Linked DNA regions of Ruficoccus amylovorans. The protein of the gene in region 2 interacts with the protein of the main gene of each other region in a pairwise test. Links are inferred from orthologs where the notes say so. Each region holds a gene or a part of one and is shown on either strand. Other genes may lie near its edges.

Region 1 (8,998 bases), on a different replicon or contig from region 2:
CCCCGTAGCCCATCCAGTGCGCGAGCGAACGCCGCTCAACCTCTCCCTCCGGCAGGCGGGAGACACCGGTAAAATCGACGCGTCGCAGGTTCAGTTCAATCATGCGCAAAAAGCCGTGGTCTTCGAGCAGGTCTTCGGCCACCGCCTTATCCAGACAACCGATTCGGGCCGCGGTTCGCAGAATTTTGCGCGTATCGGTGCGGCGGAGGGCGGTTTCGGCCCGTCCGCACGTCATCTGGAGCCACTGGGCCGCGAAATCAACGTCCACCAGCCCGCCGGGGCCGGTCTTGTAGGCGGATGCCGCCTCCGGGGCGGCGGTGGCTTCGATACGGGCGCGCATGTCCAGGAAATCTGCCGCCTGCGGCGGCGCCCCGGCGTAGAGAAGTTCGTCCCGCTGGCGCTCGAAATCGGCCAGCAGGTCCGGGTTTCCCGCCACCGGGCGGCAACGGCATAAAAGCTGCCGCTCCCAGGCTTGAGCCCCGGCCCCGGCGTGATATTCCCGAAAAGCTTCCGGCGTCACCACCAGCGGGCCGTCCTGCCCGTGGGGCCGCAAACGCTGATCCACCTCGAAAACCGGCCCCAGCGGAGTCCGGTAGCCCAGCAGGCGGGTCAGCGCGCGGGCTTTTTCTCCCTGCCGGGTGAGGTTTTTACGGCTCCCCCAGACCATGAGGTCAAGGTCCGAGCCGGGGGTCAAGGCCCCGCCGCCAAACTTTCCCGCCGCGATCACAGCCAACTCGCCCTCGGGGTCCGCCTCAGCCAGCGCAGCCTCCACCGCGACATCGGCCAGCGCGGCCAGGCTGCGGGTCGTTTTTTCCAGAGGAAGGTCATAGAGCAGCTCTCCCATCGCGAGCCGGACCTGCTCAGCCTTGACGTAGAGCCACAGCAAACGCGGAAAATCCTCCCCGCGCGGCAGCAGGCCGACTTCGCGGCGCAACTCGTCCCGGTTTTTCCGCCGCCGGGGCGCCTCGGCCATGAGTTCGTCCACCATCTCCGGGTGGCGGCAAAAAAGCGTAAAGATGAAGTTGCTGCGATCGAACAGCAGGCAGAGCGTGCGCAAGAGACCGGGATTGCCGCCGGCCTGGAAAAACTGGCGTCGCGAGCCGTACTGCTCCGCGAAGTCCCCCACCCGCTCCAGCGTCCGCAAGGGCCGGGCCAGGCGCGGAAGCAGGTCGTCCCAGTGCTGTGAGAGATCGAGAAAGGCCCGCACCTGGTCCCGGGTGATCAGAAACTGCGCGTCTCCGAGGACAAAGTGCCGCAGCCGGGCCGGGATGTCCTCCGCCCGGGGGAACCACTGCTGAAGGCAGCTACGGACAAAGGGTTCGGGCTCTTGCCCCGCCAAAAAAGCGCTCCACGCCTCCAGCCGGTGCTCGTCCAGCGGGGTGACAAAGCGGTCCGCGAACAGCGCATGCACGCGTTCCCGCCGCCGGTCCAGCTCGTCCAGAAAATGTACCCAGTCTGCGAACCCAAGGCTAAGAGCCAAGGCTTCGCGCTGGCCGGAGTTCTCGGGCAGGAGGTGGGCGGGCGCATCCGCCCGCATTTGCAGGCGGTTCTCCACCATTCTCAGAAAACGGTAGGCCTCGGTCAGCTCCCCGGCCTCGGCGGGCGGCAGCAGCCCGTAACGGGCGAGCTGGCCGAGAGCCTCCAGCGTCGAACCGCTTTGGAGAAAAGGGTTGCGGCCGCCTTCGAGCAGTTGCAGGGCCTGCACCGGGTACTCGATTTCACGGATACCGCCGGGACCGGACTTGATGTCGGCGGCCAGACGGGCCTCGCCGACCACTTCACGCTCGGTGCGGGCCTTGAGCCCGGCGACTTCGGAGACGAGGTTGCCGGTCAGGCTGCGCGGATAGCGGAAGGGGTTCAGCTCTTCGAGAATCTCCCCGGCCAGCGCCCGGTCCCCGGCCACGGGGCGAGCCTTGATCCAGGCCATGCGCTCCCAGAGCTGCCCCGCGCTCCAATAGTAGCCGGTGAGCGCGGCAAAGGTCCGCACCAGCGGTCCGGTCTCGCCCTCGGGGCGCAGCCGCAGGTCGATCCGGTAGAGCTGCCCCTCGGGCGCATTCTGGCTCAGGCGGGCCGACAGGTCGCGAAAAAACCGGTCAAAGAATTGCCGACTGTCCCAGCGGCCCGGCCCGCCTTCGCAGGGGCCGTGCCCGTCCACGACGTAAACCAGGTCGAGGTCGGAGCAAAAGTTCAACTCGCCCCCGCCGAACTTCCCCAGCGCCATCACGCACCAGCGGGCGGGCTGCCCGGTCTCCTCGTTAAAAGGCGTGCCGTGCCGGGCCGTCAACTCGGCCCAGAGCCAGCCGCAGAGCCTGCGCAGGCAAAACTCGGCCAGCAGGGTCATTTCCCGCAGCGAGGTATCGACCGGGGCCAGCCCGGCGATCTCGCGGGCGGCGACCCGCAGGGAAACCCGCTGGCGCAACTGTTGCAAGGTGCCCAGCGCGGCCTCGGAACACACCTGCGGCTCCTGCGGGGCCAGTTCCGCCCAGAGTTTTTCCAGGTCAGCCGTGTCCCAGTCGCGCCCCTGCGCCAGTTCACGGTCCAGCCATTCGCGCTCCGGCGGGAAACGCTCCAGACGCCGGGCAAAGTGCGGGGACCACGCCCGAAGCCGTTGCAGCCACGATTCCGACATTTTTTATGTAGCTACCAGTTCCGGACGGCTTCGACAAGATAAGCCTGACATCGCCGCCCGCAAAAAGAAGGGAAAGAGGATTGCCCGCGAAGACACGCGAAGAGGCGCGAAGTTTATATCTCATCTCACCCATTCTGATACCGTAAAAAGGATTAACAGGAAGGCCGGGAAGCAAGGGAAGAAAAGCCGGAGGTCTTGCTTACCGTTCTTTCCGGCCTTCCTGTTAAATCTCTTTCTTTATCAAAAACGGTCTCATTTCGGTTTAGAAACGGTGTGATAGAAAGGTGGACTTCGCGTGTCTTCGCGGGCAATTCCCTTCTATTTTTTCATCAAAAAAGGCGGCCCCGCAAGAGGCCGCCTTTGGCGATAAAAAAACGAAACAGGCCAACTGCTCAGCCCGCCCACCAACGCGGACCGGCTCAGGCCAACGCGGACTGACGGTGCAGTTCCTCGGCGATCTGGACGGCGTTGAGCGCCGCCCCCTTCCAGAGCTGGTCGCCGACGACCCAGAGGGCCAGGCCATTGTCGAGCGCGGAGTCGATACGCAGGCGTCCCACCCCGCATTTTTCCTTGCCCGAGTAGTCCAGGGGCATCGGGTAACGGTTGTGGGCAGGGTCGTCACACAGCTCGGCACCGGCGAAACCGGCGATGGCTTCGCGGGCCTTGGCCAGGTCCACGGGGCGCTCGAACTCGGCGTTGATCGCGATGCTGTGGGCCCGCAGGACCGGCACGCGCACGCAGGTCGTGGAGGCGCGCAGACTTTCCAGGCCGAGGATTTTGCGGCACTCGTTGAGCATCTTGTGCTCCTCCTTGGTGTAGCCGTCCTCGTAGAAGACATCGACGTGCGGGAGCACGTTGAAGGCGATCTGGTGCGGGAACTTCTCGACCTTCAACGGCTCGTCCTTGGCCCAGGCGTGAAGCTGGTCAACCAACTCCTGCATGGCGGACGCGCCCGCGCCGGAAACGGCCTGATAGGTCGCGGCGGTAAAGCGCTTCAGCCCGAAAGCCTCATGCAGCGGGTACAGGCCCATCAACGCGACGGCGGTCGAGCAGTTCGGGTTGGCGATGATGCCCTTGTGCTCGCGCATGGCATGGGCGTTGACTTCGGGCACGACGAGCGGCACATCCGCGTCCATGCGGAAGGCCGAGCTGTTATCCACCACCACGCAGCCACGCTTGGCCGCTTCGGGGCCGAGTTCCTTCGAGGTCGAGGCTCCGGCGCTGAAAATCGCGACATCCAGCCCGTCAAAGGCGGAGGCCACGGCTTCCTCGACGACCCAGGACTTGTCTTCCCAGGTGATGGTCTTCCCGGTCGAACGCTTGGACGCAAGCAGCGTCAGGGACTCCATCGGGAAATTCCGACGATGGAGCAGTTCGATCAGTTCTTGACCAACGGCGCCGGTGGCGCCGACAATGCCGACTCGATAGCTCATGGTGGTTTTTAACGGTTATTCTAGTATCTTAGCCAGGTGTGCCCGGCTGTCAATTGAACCGACACAGCATGCGATTCATGTCAGTCTTGGCGAGAAGAAACTGAGGCACTTCCTCAATGGCGCTCTCGTGCGCACCTACGACACCGCCTTCGGGATCAACCCGCCCTCGTGTGTGGAAAACTCGCTCGGCACGCCGACCGGGCTGCACTTTATTGACGAGAAAATCGGCGACGGCGCCCCCGAGGGCATGGTCTTCATCGGCCGCATCCCCACCGGCAAGCGCTACTGGGAGTACGGCCCCGAGGAAAAACGCAACTTCGTCACCACGCGCATTCTGTGGCTGCGCGGACTCGAACCGGGCCACAACGCCGGACCCGGCTGCGACAGCCACGACCGCTACATCTACATCCACGGCACCAATCTGGAGGCCGACTTCGCCAACGCCCGCAGCCACGGCTGCGTCCTCCTGCGCAACGCCGAGATGATCGACTTCTACAACGCCGTCCCCTCCGGCACCCTCGTCCTCATCGAGTAAGGCGCATGCCCACACTGGACAATCAGTCTAAACCATCAATCTCCCCCTAACTCTCAAACCTTCAAACTCTCAAACTCTTAACCAGCTTCGTCGTCTATATGCGCTTGCCGAGCGCCGGAAGCGGGTCTTAGTCTCGCGGGATGAAAATGACACGCCTGCTGCCCCTTTTGTCCGCCCTTCCCCTGCTCTGCCTGCTGTCCGCCTGCGACAGTAAAACCGCCCAGGAGGCCGAAAAGGAGTACACCGCCCCGATGGCCGAGGGAATCGCGAAAATGGAAAACCAGATGCCGAGCAGAGGCCTGGAAAGCGGCAATGTCGAAATCATGGCTGAGCAAGTCATCGGGTTGACCTTGCAGGTCCCCTCCCCGGCCTGGAGCCTGAAAATCGACGAGGTCTGGGTCGTCGGGCAGGAGATGTGGGCCATAGCCAGCCTGAGCCAGAGCGACAGCATGGCCGCGCAGGTCATCACCGCCGCCAAGGCCACCGCCACGATCAAAAACGTCCCGAAACTGCCCGTCACCTACTACGTGGTCGGCAAGACCTTCGATTGGGAAAAGGCCGGCCCGAACGTCAAGTTCATCAAGTCCAAACAGGAAATCCAGGACGGTCTTGACGCGGGCGAACAGATTTACCCGCGCCCCTAAACTCAGTACCACCCCCTTCATTGTCCTGTGCGACCACGCACCTTGATCCGTCCTTCCTTGCCAAAGCAGGAACCAGCGGTGATGCTGCGGGGCGATGATCGGATTTCGTGAAGGCGGGGGAAGCCCGTTGCCCTCGACTCCGCCGGCCGTGGAGCTGGCGGACCGGGTGTTCGCGCCCACAGGCTGGCTCGCCCGGCGGCTCGGGCTGGAGCATCGTCCGCAGCAGGAGGCCATGGCCCAGGCCGTCGCCCGCGCGATGGCCACCGACACGCCGCTGGTTTTCGAGGCCGGGACGGGCGTCGGCAAAAGCCTCGCCTACCTCGTGCCCGGCATCCTCCAGGCCGTCTCCGAAAAACGCCCGCTGCTCGTCTCCTCGCACACCATCGCGCTCCAGCAGCAGTTGAAAAACCACGACATCCCGCTCGTGCGCCGCCTCTTCGATCAGGTGCCGGAGCTGGAGCCGTTCCGGGGCTTCCGGGTCGCGCTCATGGTCGGACGCGGTAACTACCTGTGCGGACACCGCCTGGCGCGGGCCATTCAGACCCGTGGCGACCTCTTTAACAAGATCGAGGCCGAGGAACTGGAACGCATCTGCGAATGGTCCACCCAGACCAAAACCGGGCTGCGCGAGGAACTCGCCCCGGCCCCCTCCCCCGAAGTCTGGGAGTGGGTCAACGCCGACGGCTCCTCCTGCAACTCCAAAAACTGCTCACCGGAAACCTGCTTCTACCGCCGGGCGCTGGCCGAGCGGGCGCAGGCGCAGGTCGTCATCGTCAACCACAGCCTGCTTTTCAGCCTCATCAGCGCCGGTCTTTCCCCGGCCGGAGGCGCGCGCGGTGTGCTCTTTCCGGACGACTTCCTCGTGCTCGACGAGGCGCACACCGTGCCCGAAATCGCCACCAACCACTGCGGGCTCAACATCAGCTCCTACGCCATCGAGCGGGCCCTGAAAATCCTCTACAACCCGAAGACGAAAAAGGGCCTGCTCTCGCGTCTGGCCCAGCGTGCCGACCAGGAAAGCGTGGTCCGAGCCATCAGCGCGAGCGAATCGTTTTTCAACGCCATCCGCCGCCAATACCTCGACAAGCGCGACGTGCTGCGCCTGCTCAAACCAGACTGGACCGATCCGCTCCTGCACCGCCCGCTGGGCACCGTCACCGGGATGCTCAAGCGCCTCCGTCAGGACATCACCGACGAAGGCACGCAACAGGAATTGACCGACCACGCCCAGCGTCTCGACGCCTACCTCAAGGGCATCACCCACTGCCTCACACTTCAGGACGAGGGCGAGGTTTACTGGCTGGAGAAGACCGGACGCCGACGCCAGATCGTCACCCTGCGCACGGCCCCCGTCGATGTGGCCGAGTTTTTGCGCGAAACGCTTTTTGAAAAAGACACTTCCATCACCCTGGCCAGCGCTACCCTGACCAGCGGGCGCACGATGGCCCCGTTTCTCCGCCGCACCGGGGCCGAGGGGGAGGAAACCGGCATCGAGGCCTCGCCCTTCGACTACGAGAACCACGTCGAAATCGCCATCGCCGAGGACGCTCCCGGACCGGACCGCACGAGCAACCGGCTCGATATTTCCTACCTGGCTGAGATGATCGGCTTTTGCTCCCTGCGAACCGAGGGCGGCACACTGGGCCTCTTTACCAGCTACGCCGACCTCAACCGCGTGGCCACGCAACTGGCCCCCGTGCTCGAAAAAGCGGGCCGCCCGCTCCTGTGGCAAGGCATGGGTCTCTCGCGCTCCGAGTTGAAGAACCGTTTCGTCGAGGCGGGCAACGCCGTGCTCCTGGGCACGGAGAGCTTCTGGACGGGCTTCGATGTGCCCGGCCCGGCGCTCTCGCAAGTCGTCATCACGCGCCTGCCGTTCGAGATCCCCACCCACCCGGTGGCCGAGGCACGCGCCGAGTGGATCCGTAAGCGCGGCGGCAACCCCTTCGCCGAGATGACCCTGCCCGAGGCCGTCATCCAGTTCCGGCAGGGCATCGGACGGCTCATCCGCAAGCAGGACGACAGGGGCCGCATCGTCATCCTCGACTCGCGCATCCTGCAAAAAGAGTACGGGCGGCACTTCATCGAGGCCCTGCCCAAGCGCCACTTCACCCGCTTCAACCGCCACGACCGCGAAGGCATATTCGGGCCTTCTTAAAAGAAGTTGTCGCCGCCGCTTCCGACAAAAAAAAGGGAACCGCACGGGTTCCCTTTTTTGTAGTGAAAAACCATGACAGGCGCATGCGCCTGCGCGGATGGCGACTTAGCGCAACTGCTTGAAGAAGTCGTTGCCCTTGTCGTCCACCAGGATGAAGGCCGGGAAGTCTTCGACCTCGATTTTCCAGACGGCTTCCATACCCAGTTCCGGGTATTCGAGCAGTTCGACTTTCTTGATGTTGTCCTTGGCCAGGATGGCGGCGGGGCCACCGATGGAGCCGAGGTAGAAGCCGCCGTGCTTCTTGCACGCGTCGGTCACCTGCTGGCTACGGTTGCCCTTGGCGATCATGACCATGGAGCCGCCCGCGGCCTGGAAAATATCCACGTAGCTGTCCATGCGACCGGCGGTCGTCGGGCCGAAGGAGCCGGAGGCGTAGCCCGTCGGAGTCTTGGCCGGACCGGCATAGTAAACCGGGTGGTTCTTGAGATACTCCGGCAGCCCTTCCCCGGCGTCGAGACGCTCCTTGAGCTTGGCATGGGCGATGTCGCGGGCCACCACAATCGTGCCCGAGAGCGAGAGCCGGGTCGTCACCGGGTACTTGCTCAGTTCGGCCAGGATCTCGGGCATCGGGCGGTTAAGGTCGATCTTGATCGCCTTTTCCGAGGTATTGATCTGGCGGAATTCTTCGGGGATGTACTGGCCCGGATCGTCCTCCAGTTTTTCGAGGAAGATGCCGTCACGGGTGATCTTGCCCTTGACGTTGCGGTCCGCCGAGCAGGACACGCCGAGCCCGACCGGGCACGAGGCCCCGTGGCGCGGCAGGCGGATCACCCGCACGTCGAGCGCGAAGTTCGCGCCGCCGAACTGCGCACCGATCCCGCTCTCGCGGGCGCGCTGGAGCAGGAGCTTTTCAAACTCCACGTCGCGGAAGCCCTGCCCGTAGTCGTTGCCCTCGGTGGGGAGCGCGTCGAGGTACTTGGTCGAGGCGAGCTTGACCGTCTTCAGGCACATCTCGGCGGAGGTACCGCCGATGACGAAGGCCAGGTGGTACGGCGGGCACGCGGCGGTGCCGAGCGAGGCCATTTTCTCGATGCAGAACTTTTCGAGCGACTTGGGGTTCAGGAGCGCCTTGGTCTCCTGGTAAAGGTAGGTCTTGTTAGCCGAGCCGCCGCCCTTGGCCACGAAGAGGAACTTGTACGCCTCGCCCTCAGTCGCGTAGAGGTCGATCTGCGCGGGCAGGTTGCAGCCGGTGTTCTTCTCCTTGTACATGTCCAGCGGGACAGTCTGGGAGTAGCGCAAGTTCTCCTGCGTGTAGGTGTCGTAAACGCCTTTGCTCAGCGCGGCCTCGTCGCTGCCGCCGGTCCAGACCTGCTGGCCTTTTTTGCCGACGATGGTCGCGGTGCCGGTATCCTGGCAGAAAGGCAGCACGCCGTGCGCGGCGACCTCAGCGTTGCGGAGCATGGTGAGCGCGACCATGCGGTCGTTTTCGCTCGCCTCGGGGTCATCGAGAATCGCGGCCACCTGCTTGAGGTGCGCCGGGCGCAGCTTGAAGCTCACTTCCCGAAATGCCTCGCGGGCCAGGAACTCGAGCGCCGACGGCTC
Region 2 (8,980 bases):
GGAAGCCCGCGTCAAGGCCTTCAACTCGCGCGATGCCGAGTGGACACTCGCTCAGGCCAAGGCCAGCGACGAACGCCGCGCCGCCGGTGGCGCCGCCGGACCACTCGACGGCGTGCCCGTCGCGCTCAAAGACATCCTCGCGGTCAAAGACCAGCCCCTGACCTGCTCCTCGCGCATGCTGGAGAACTTCGTCTCGCCCTACGACGCGCACGTGACCGAGCTTTTAAAAGCCCAGGGCGCGGTCCTGTGGGGGCGGCTCAACATGGACGAATTCGCGATGGGCTCGTCCACGGAAAACTCCGCCTTTCACACCAGTTCCAACCCGTGGAACCTCGACTGCGTGCCCGGCGGCAGCTCCGGGGGCAGCGCCGCCTGCGTGGCCGCGCTGGAGGCCCCGCTGTCCATCGGCTCGGACACCGGCGGCTCCATCCGCCAACCGGCGGCCTTCTGCGGCGTGGTCGGCCTCAAGCCCACCTACGGACTCGTCTCGCGCTACGGGCTGGCCGCCTTCGCCTCCTCGCTGGACCAGATCGGGCCGTTCGCCCGCACGGTCGAGGACGCCGCGCTCCTGCTTCAGGCCATCGCCGGGCACGACCGTCGCGACTCCACTTCCTATAAAACCAAGCTCCCCGACTACCGCGCCGCCCTCACCGAGAAGGAAGGCCCGTGGACCATCGGCGTGCCCAAGGAGTGCTTCGCCGAGGGGCTGGACCCCGAGATCAAGGCCGCCGTCGAGGACGCCATCGCCTTTTACGAAAAAGACGGCCACACGGTGAAGGAGGTCTCGCTCCCGATGACCGAGTACGCCATCCCGACCTACTACATCCTGGCCACCGCCGAGGCCTCGTCCAACCTCGCCCGCTACGACGGCATCCGCTACACCCACCGCTCGAAGAACGCCAAGGACGCCGTTGACCTGTACTTCAAGAGCCGCGCCGAGGGCTTCGGCCCCGAGGTCAAGCGCCGCATTATCCTGGGCACCTACGTGCTCTCCAGCGGCTACTACGACGCCTACTACCTGCGCGCCCAGAAGATCCGCACCCTCATCCGCGAGGAGTTCATGCAGGTCTTCGAGTCGGTGGACACCATCCTCACCCCGACCACCCCGACCCCGTCCTTCAAGCGCGGCGAAAAGGCAGACCCGCTCGCCATGTACCTGAACGACATCTACACCATCAACGTCAACCTCGCCGGCCTGCCGGGCATCTCCGTCCCCTGCGGTTTCACCTCCGGCAAGCTGCCCATCGGCCTGCAATTGATCGGCAAGCCCTTCGCCGAAGACGAACTGCTCGCGGTCGCCCACCGCTACGAACAGGCCCACGAGTGGAAGGACGCCGTCGCGGAACTGTAGAATAGAAATGGTTAAATGCTAAAGGGCTGCTCGATTAGTTACCGAAAAAACAAGCGCCATCGTCAACAATCAGCCATTTAGCACTCACAACCATTCAGCCCTTTAGCCATTTAACCATTTAGCATCATGGAATTCACCGCAGACATCGGGCTGGAAGTCCACGTCCAGCTCAAGACGAAATCAAAAATGTTCACGCGCGCGCCGTACCACTACGGGGCCGAGCCGAACACCCTGACCGACCCCGTCGTGCTCGCCCTGCCCGGCGTGCTCCCGGTCATGAACAAGGAGGCCGTCCGCAAGACCGTCCTGCTGGGCCTGCTGTGCAAGTGCAAGATCGCCGAGCGCTGCAAGTGGGACCGCAAAAACTACTTCTATCCGGACAGCCCGAAGAACTACCAGCTCTCCCAGTACGACCAGCCCATCTGCGAGGGCGGCGAGGTCGAGATCGAAATGCTCGGGGCTTCGCGCAATGTCATGGGTGAGCACCGCATGGTGCAGCTCACGCGCATCCATCTGGAGGAAGACGTGGGCAAGCTCACCCACTTCGCCAACGACAGCCTCGTGGACTACAACCGCGCCGGAGCCCCGCTGTGCGAGATCGTGACCGAGCCAGACATGCACAATGCCGACGAGGTCTTCGCCTTCCTCACCGCGCTGCGCAATAACATCCTCGCCGCCGGTCTCTCCGACTGCGACATGGAAAAGGGCCAGATGCGCTGCGACGCCAACATTTCCGTGCGCCCCAAGGGCCAGAAGGAGCTGGGCGTCAAGGTCGAGCTGAAAAATATGAACACCATCTCGGGCGTGCGCAACGCTGTCGCCTACGAGATCAAACGCCAGATCCACGCCGTCACCTCCGGCGAGGCCATCCACCAGCAGACGCGCCGCTGGGACCCGAGCACGCAGGTCACGACCAAGATGCGCGACAAGGAGGAGTCCCACGACTACCGCTATTTCCCCGAGCCCGACCTGATGCCCGTCTCCATCGGCAAGGAACAATTGAAGGTCCTCGCCAAGGAGCTGCCCGAGCTGCCCTTCGACCGGCAGCGGCGCTTCATGGAAACGCTCGACCTGCCCTACACACTCACGTCTGTGCTGTGCCCGGACAAGGAGCTGGCCGACTTTTTCGAGGAAGCCCTTGAAGACACTGGCGGCAAGGTCGCCCCGAAGGCCGTGGCCAATCTCATCGCCAACGACCTGTTGCGCGAACTCTCCGGCGGCGAGGAAGAAGGCCGTCTACCCCTCTCCGAGTGCAAGCTGGCCCCGGCCCACATCGCCGAGCTGACCTTGCTTGTCGAGGACGGTGTCATTACCAAGCAGATCGCGCAGACGATTTTTACCGAGATGTACGCCACCGGCAAGATGCCCAGCACTCTCGTCGAAGAAAAGGGCCTCCAGGCCCACAACGACGACGGCGAACTGGAGTCCATCGTGCGCGAAGTCGCCGCCGACCCCAAGCACGAGAAGGCCATTTCCCAGTTCAAGGAGGGCAACACCAAGGCCATCAACTCCCTCATCGGCCCCATCATGAAGGCAACTCAGGGCAAGGCCGACCCGCGCAAAATTCAGGAAATGCTCGCCAAGGTTCTCGGCTAGTGTGGTCTTCGCTTAGTTCCTGTCATAAGTTGGGGGTGCATAGCCCTCAAAAAACATAGCAAGAACTTGGCTAACGCTACACCAGGGCCGCCAGAGGGCATTTTCGGGTTCCCATCGGCGCGGGAGGTCGTTTAACTTGTCGGTCTAATGCTGTTACGCATCACCCAGTACGGAGAGCCGGTCCTGAAGGAAAAGGGCGCGCCGGTGACGGAGTTCAACGACGAGTTGCGCAAGCTCGCCGACGACATGGTTGAAACCATGCGCGAAGCCGAAGGCATCGGCCTGGCTGCCCAGCAGATCGGCAAAGCCATTCAGATGTTTGTCATGGAGGTCCCCGTCTATGAGGATCAAGACGATCCCGACTACCTCTACGACGGCAAGCACCCGCCGCTGGACCTCATCATGCCCCTGGCTGTGATCAACGCCGAGCTGACCCTCTCCGGCGAGGAAGCACCTTACGAGGAGGGCTGCCTGTCCTTCCCCGGCATTCGCGGCAAGGTCGAGCGCCCCACCCGCCTGCGCATGCGTTTTCAGGACCTCGACGGAAACCCGCACGAGATCGTTTGCGACGGGCTTTTCGCCCGGATCATTCAGCACGAATACGACCACACTCAGGGCGTGCTCTTCATCGACCGAATGAACCCTCGTGTTCTGCGTCCGCTGGAGTCGAAAATCCGCCGCCTGCGCCGCGACACCCGAGATTTTCTCAAGTCTCAGAATTAGAGAGGCTTAAGAAACACTGTAGCCACAACTTTTAAATGGTTAAATGGCCAATTGTTAATTGTTGGATGCGGAACGGGGAAAACAACAATTAGCCATTTTAACCATTTAGCCATTCCGCCATTTGTATCCGAAACCCACTACAAATCCGGATGCAGTCTGCGGGTGCTGCCCAGTTTGTACACGTATAGAAGCGTGTCCTTGAGCTGGACGATGGATAGCGGCTTGGCCATGTAGTCGTTGCAGCCGGCATCAAGGCACTTGCGGCGATCCTCGGCCAGCGCGAACGCGGTCACCGCCAACACGTAAATATCCTGCCGGGCTTTTCCGTACTCGCCCGAGCGCAGACGCCGCGTGATCTCCAGCCCGCTCCGACCGGGAAGCTGGATGTCCATCAGCACGATGTCGTAGCTGTTTTTGCGCAGCAGCCGTGAGGCCTCGGACTCGTCCTCCGCCATATCCGGCGTGTAGCCGAGCCGCGCGAGGATTTCCTGAACGAGCTTGCGGTTGATTGGATCGTCCTCAACGACAAGAACCGACAAGGGATGGTCATGAGCGAAATCTTCCGTCAAAACGGTCTTGCCGATGTTTGGGCGCGACAATACCGGGTCCCCTGAGCGGGTGAGCTCAAAATCAAAGGAAAAGACCGACCCCTTTCCCACCTCGCTCGTGACTTGGATGTCCCCGCCCATTTTCTCGACCAGTCGCTTGCAAATGACCAGCCCAAGCCCGGTTCCGCCATATTTGCGTGTCGTGGATGAATCCACCTGCGAAAAAGGCTGGAAAAGCCGGTCCAGCTTTGACGGAGCGATGCCGATGCCCGAATCCGCCACCTCGACATAGACCCGCTCGCGGTCGCTGGCAGGCGTAGAGTGCACGCGCACGTTTACCTCGACTTGTCCTTTCTGGGTAAACTTGACCGCGTTATTGACCAGGTTGAGAATGATTTGCTTGAGCCGGTGCGGATCGCCCACGTAGTCGTAGGACTCGGCCCCACTCAGCGTGTAGTTGACCTTGATGCCTTTCTCGCGGGCTTTGACCAGCACCAGTTCCAGCGACTCGACGATGGTTGTTTCCAGGTTGAAAGGAATGTATTCGAGTTCGATCCCGCGGGACTCGATCTTCGAGTAGTCGAGGATGTTGTTAATCAGCTCCAGCAGGGCCTTGCCGCTGCGGTCGATCACGGACAGCGACTCCATCTGCGCAGGGTCCAGCGCTGTCTGTGCCAGCAGGTCGGCAAAGCCCAGGATCGCGTTCATCGGGGTACGGATCTCGTGGCTCATCATCGCGAGGAACTCGCCCTTGGCCATATTGGCACGGTCAGCATTTTCCTTGGCATGGCGAAGCTGTTCCTCGACCTGGCGGTTGACGAAAAACGCCCCAATGCCAGCCGCCGCCAACTGAATAGCCGCCGTTTCGCCTTCCTCCCAATGGCGCTCCCGACCGCAATCGGCGATCACCATCACCCCCCAGAAGTAGCTTTCGACATGGATCGGCGTCATCAGAATGGTGACCACCCCCAGGTCTTCATAGCAGCGGCGCAAGTTGGGCGACATTTCCCGCACCACGCCCTGGACCACACCATGCGCGGCCATCCGGTCATACCAGTCCCGGCGTTCCCCCTGCCAGCAGTCGGCATTGATCCGCTCCGGGTCGAGCTCAAAGCCCGGGCGAGCCCAGCCGTAGCACCTTTCGGGACGTATCTGGTTGCCGTCCATGTCGAAGCGGTTTTCGAAGATCGTCACGCGATCGACCTGGGCATGCTCACCGATGGCGCGCAAGGCCCGCTCAACAGCTTCGCTCATATCGCGGACTCCCAGCAGCAGCGAACTCGCCCGAGACACCCCTTGCAGGAGTTGGTCTCTCTGCACGAGAGCGGCTTCGGTCCGTTTTCGCTCGGTGATGTCGTAAGCCACCCAGATAACCTGATCCTCCTCGCCTTGATCACCCGTGATGGGGGCAATACGCCCCTCAAACCAATAGGGCGAACCGGCAACCTCAAGCGAGTACTCCAGCGAAATCTGGTCGCGTTTTTCCAGGCAAAGGTCCACCGCCGCCTGAAACTCACGCGCTTGCACCTGGGGCCAGGATTCGCTGAAAGTACGCCCCTTGAGCCCCTCCGCCCTGCGCCCGAGCGGGCTGTTTTCACGCGAGAAAATTTCCAGATAACGCCCCTTCGCCGTCACCACAAAGGCAATGTCGGGCAGCGCGTCGATGAACCCGCGCAGGCGGATTTCATTCAGGCGACTGACTTCCTCCCGGCGGCGCAGCTCAGTCAGCACCGCGGCCAGGAAATAGCTCGTGCAACTGATGACCCCCACAAAGACCCATAGAAACTCGGGGCTTTGGCTGATGTACTTCTTTTCCGGGCCAAAGACCTGGAGCAGTTCCCACATCGCCATGATCGAGAGCAGAACGATGCCGGTGGTGGCCCCCCGCTGCCCGAAGCGGATCGCCCCCCAGGCCATGATGGGGAAAAGCACCAGTTCGAGCGGGTAACGCAGGGTATCCGTCGGTGCCCAGTTTCCAAAAATCACAATGCCGAAGAACGAGAGCACACCGATCCAGACTCCGACCTCGGCAAACTGCCGGTTACTCCAGTTGATCTTTGTACGGGAAGTCCATACGAGCAGAAACGGCGTCACCACCAGGATGCCCAGTCCTTCCCCCAAAAACCAGGGACTCCACAGGCGGCTGTAATCCCTCCACGGCACGGTGTCCACCAGCGCGCAAATCACCGCCGCGCTGAGGGAGGCACTAAGCAGGCCGACCAGCAACGGTCCTCCAAGGATGAAGAGAAATACCCCGCGAATGTTCTCCAACGAATAGTCATCTCGCAGCGCCCGACGCAGGACCAAGGCCCCGAAAGCGGAAGTCACCGCATAGACCGCTCCCAGGGATATGGCATAGGCAGCCGGCTGCTCGCGAAGCCATAAGGACCATAGCACGTAACCGGCGAAGACGCTCAGAATATACTTCAGGCCACCCCTCATCAGAATGGCCACAGCGAGGCCCGACGCCGGCCAAAGCAGGTTGACATACCCATCGAGCGCCCGCAGCGCCATCTGGCTTCCGATCTCAGCCAGCACAAGGTAAAACGCTGCGACTGCGATCAGTTTCCACACCAGCACAGTCATATTGAGCACCGGTCCACCCGAAACCTGCCATTGCGCAAAAGAGGGGGTTTTCGCCATTTTTGCGGCGTTAGTCGGCTCACCCATCGCCCGGTTATTAAGGGCAAGCGACTCACACTGACAAGGTTACACTTTCACCAATGTCTCTCCGCGCGGGTAATAGGGTAACTTTCCATCAGTACATACGGATCTTGTTGTATTAAATAAGTTAAGGTAATATACCCATTTAAAAATGCGATGTTTCCATTTCCCCTGAAACGAGTATCTTTCCCGACATGCCAATCTATGTCTATGAAGTCATAACCGGCGACGGCAGCAGCGGTGAGCGCTTCGAGATCGAGCAGCCCATGAGTGCCGCGCCGCTCACCCAGCACCCCCGCACCGGCCAACCGGTTCGCCGCGTTTACCTTCCGCCCAATCTCGGCTCTAAGTACACGCCCGGCTCGACCCAGAACAAGCTGAGTAACGAAAACGTGGAGAAGGCTGGCTTCACGCGCTACGAACGGGACAAACTCACTGGGACCTACCACAAGGTCGCGGGTAAGGACTCCGCCGCTCCCGACACCCTCAAGCCTTGACCTTTTGGCCGGGGCCGCGGATTATCGCCGGTCGCAATGCCCGCCCTTCCGGTCTGGCCTTGCCGCCCGCTTACAGAGCCCGACGCATCCCTCCATGCCCGACCAATCCGCCGATTCCTCTTTTCCCGTAAAACCGCCTCCGGGACGGGCTTATGAGGTTTTGACCCCCGGGGAGAAGTTTGGCGACTACCAGGTCCTGCGCTGCCTGACCTACGACCTCATGGGCAGCCTTTACCGGGTACGCAAAGCCCGCGTCAAGGAGACGCGCTCGCTCTTTGTGCTCCCCCCGCTGGTTCAGAATGACGCGCAATTTCGTGAGCGCTTCTTCCATAGCACCAGTCGCCTCGTTCAACTCGACCACCCCAACCTGCTCAAGGCCGAAGACGCCGAGCTGATCAAGGGCCGCTTCACGATCTTTCACGAAGCCTTCGACGGGCAGAACCTCGCCGACTATTTGGAGCAGTGTGCCATTGAGCAGCACAAAGGCCACCACCCCGCCCGGGGTGACGACTTGCTGGCTGACATGCCCGTCGGCCTTCCCGAGGAAGAGGTGCGGCAGATCCTGCGCCAGATACTGGAGGGGCTTAGCTACGCCCATACCCACAAGCAGCTCCACCTCAACCTGAACCCCACCAACATCCTCCGCAACAGCAAGGGCGAAATCAAGCTGGCCGAGCTGGGCGTCATGACGATGGCGGGCAAGGAGCTGTTCGAGACGCTCGTCTCCGCCGGTATCCCTCCGATCTCCCTCGGCCCGCGCCGCATCCGCATCAACACGGTGGACATCCTCTCGCCCGAGGCCCGGCTGGGCAAGCCCGGCGACGAGCGTTCGGATATTTACGCCTTTGGGATCACCGCATACTGGCTGCTTACGGGACAAAAACCCGGCTACAACTACACGCCGCCCAGTGAGGTAAACCCCGCTCTGGACAAAAGCTGGGACACGCTTCTGGCCAATTGCCTGGAGCGCGACCCCGACAAGCGCTATCCCTCCGCAAAGGCCGTCCTCGACGATCTCAAGGACCTCCGCCACATTCAGCAGCGCCACGAGCCTCTTGAGCCTGGGACGGCACAGACCCGTTCCGTCTTCCGTCACATGGACTTCATCCCGGTCCCCCGCCAGATCAAGCGGCATGGGCTCAAAACCACCCGGGCCTTTCGCATCGGCATCATCGGGCTCGTCGCCTGTGTCGCGTTTTACCTGCTCTCGATGTTCTATGATCTGGCTTTCGGCGGCGAGACGCCCATCGATTCCGCAGTCGCCATCCGTACACCGGCAGGCCAGACTCCCCGCCTCAGCATCCGCACAGACCCTCCCAACGCATTGCTGGAGTTCTCCGGGAAAGATACGAGCTTCAATATCCGCAACGGCAGCCTCGACCTGAATGTGGTGCCCGGCCTGTACCGGCTCACGCTCAGCTCTCCGCACCACCTCGACTACAACCGCATCGTCGAAATCGGTCGCACACCACAAACACTCGACATACGGCTGGAACCGGCGCTGGCTAACGTAAATATCCTGACGACGCCTGGCGCGCGCGCAGTCGCCATCGACGCCTCCCGCCGTATGTACGACCTGGGCACAGCGGATGAAAACGGTC

The links.
Region 1: the proteins of def (region 2) and H5P28_RS05440 interact in binary tests that used the Escherichia coli proteins (3 or more experiments, as listed by UniProt). The link is inferred for Ruficoccus amylovorans from one-to-one orthologs.

The regions. Positions count from the first base shown.
Region 1 is NZ_JACHVB010000014.1:225,378-234,375, reverse strand. What follows is about bases 2,056-4,980. They hold H5P28_RS05440 (aspartate-semialdehyde dehydrogenase), read right to left. Parts: upstream 4,063-4,980; coding sequence 3,049-4,062; downstream 2,056-3,048. Other genes in these bases: H5P28_RS05430 (hypothetical protein), read left to right, coding at 4,738-4,980; H5P28_RS05435 (L,D-transpeptidase), read left to right, coding at 4,061-4,597; H5P28_RS05445 ([protein-PII] uridylyltransferase family protein), read right to left, coding at 2,056-2,629. In the rest of the region: more of H5P28_RS05445, read right to left, coding at 1-2,055; more of H5P28_RS05430, read left to right, coding at 4,981-5,241; H5P28_RS05425 (ATP-dependent DNA helicase), read left to right, coding at 5,336-7,396; H5P28_RS05420 (fumarate hydratase), read right to left, coding at 7,502-8,998.
Region 2 is NZ_JACHVB010000012.1:263,400-272,379, reverse strand. Bases 1,976-4,882 are described here. They hold def (peptide deformylase), read left to right. Parts: upstream 1,976-3,094; coding sequence 3,095-3,670; downstream 3,671-4,882. Other genes in these bases: H5P28_RS02180 (ATP-binding protein), read right to left, coding at 3,808-4,882; gatB (Asp-tRNA(Asn)/Glu-tRNA(Gln) amidotransferase subunit GatB), read left to right, coding at 1,976-2,947. Also shown: Asp-tRNA(Asn)/Glu-tRNA(Gln) amidotransferase subunit GatA, read left to right, coding at 1-1,351; more of gatB, read left to right, coding at 1,478-1,975; more of H5P28_RS02180, read right to left, coding at 4,883-6,861; H5P28_RS02175 (FmdB family zinc ribbon protein), read left to right, coding at 7,077-7,379; H5P28_RS02170 (SUMF1/EgtB/PvdO family nonheme iron enzyme), read left to right, coding at 7,474-8,980. UniProt on the Escherichia coli protein: Removes the formyl group from the N-terminal Met of newly synthesized proteins. Requires at least a dipeptide for an efficient rate of reaction. N-terminal L-methionine is a prerequisite for activity but the enzyme has broad specificity at other positions.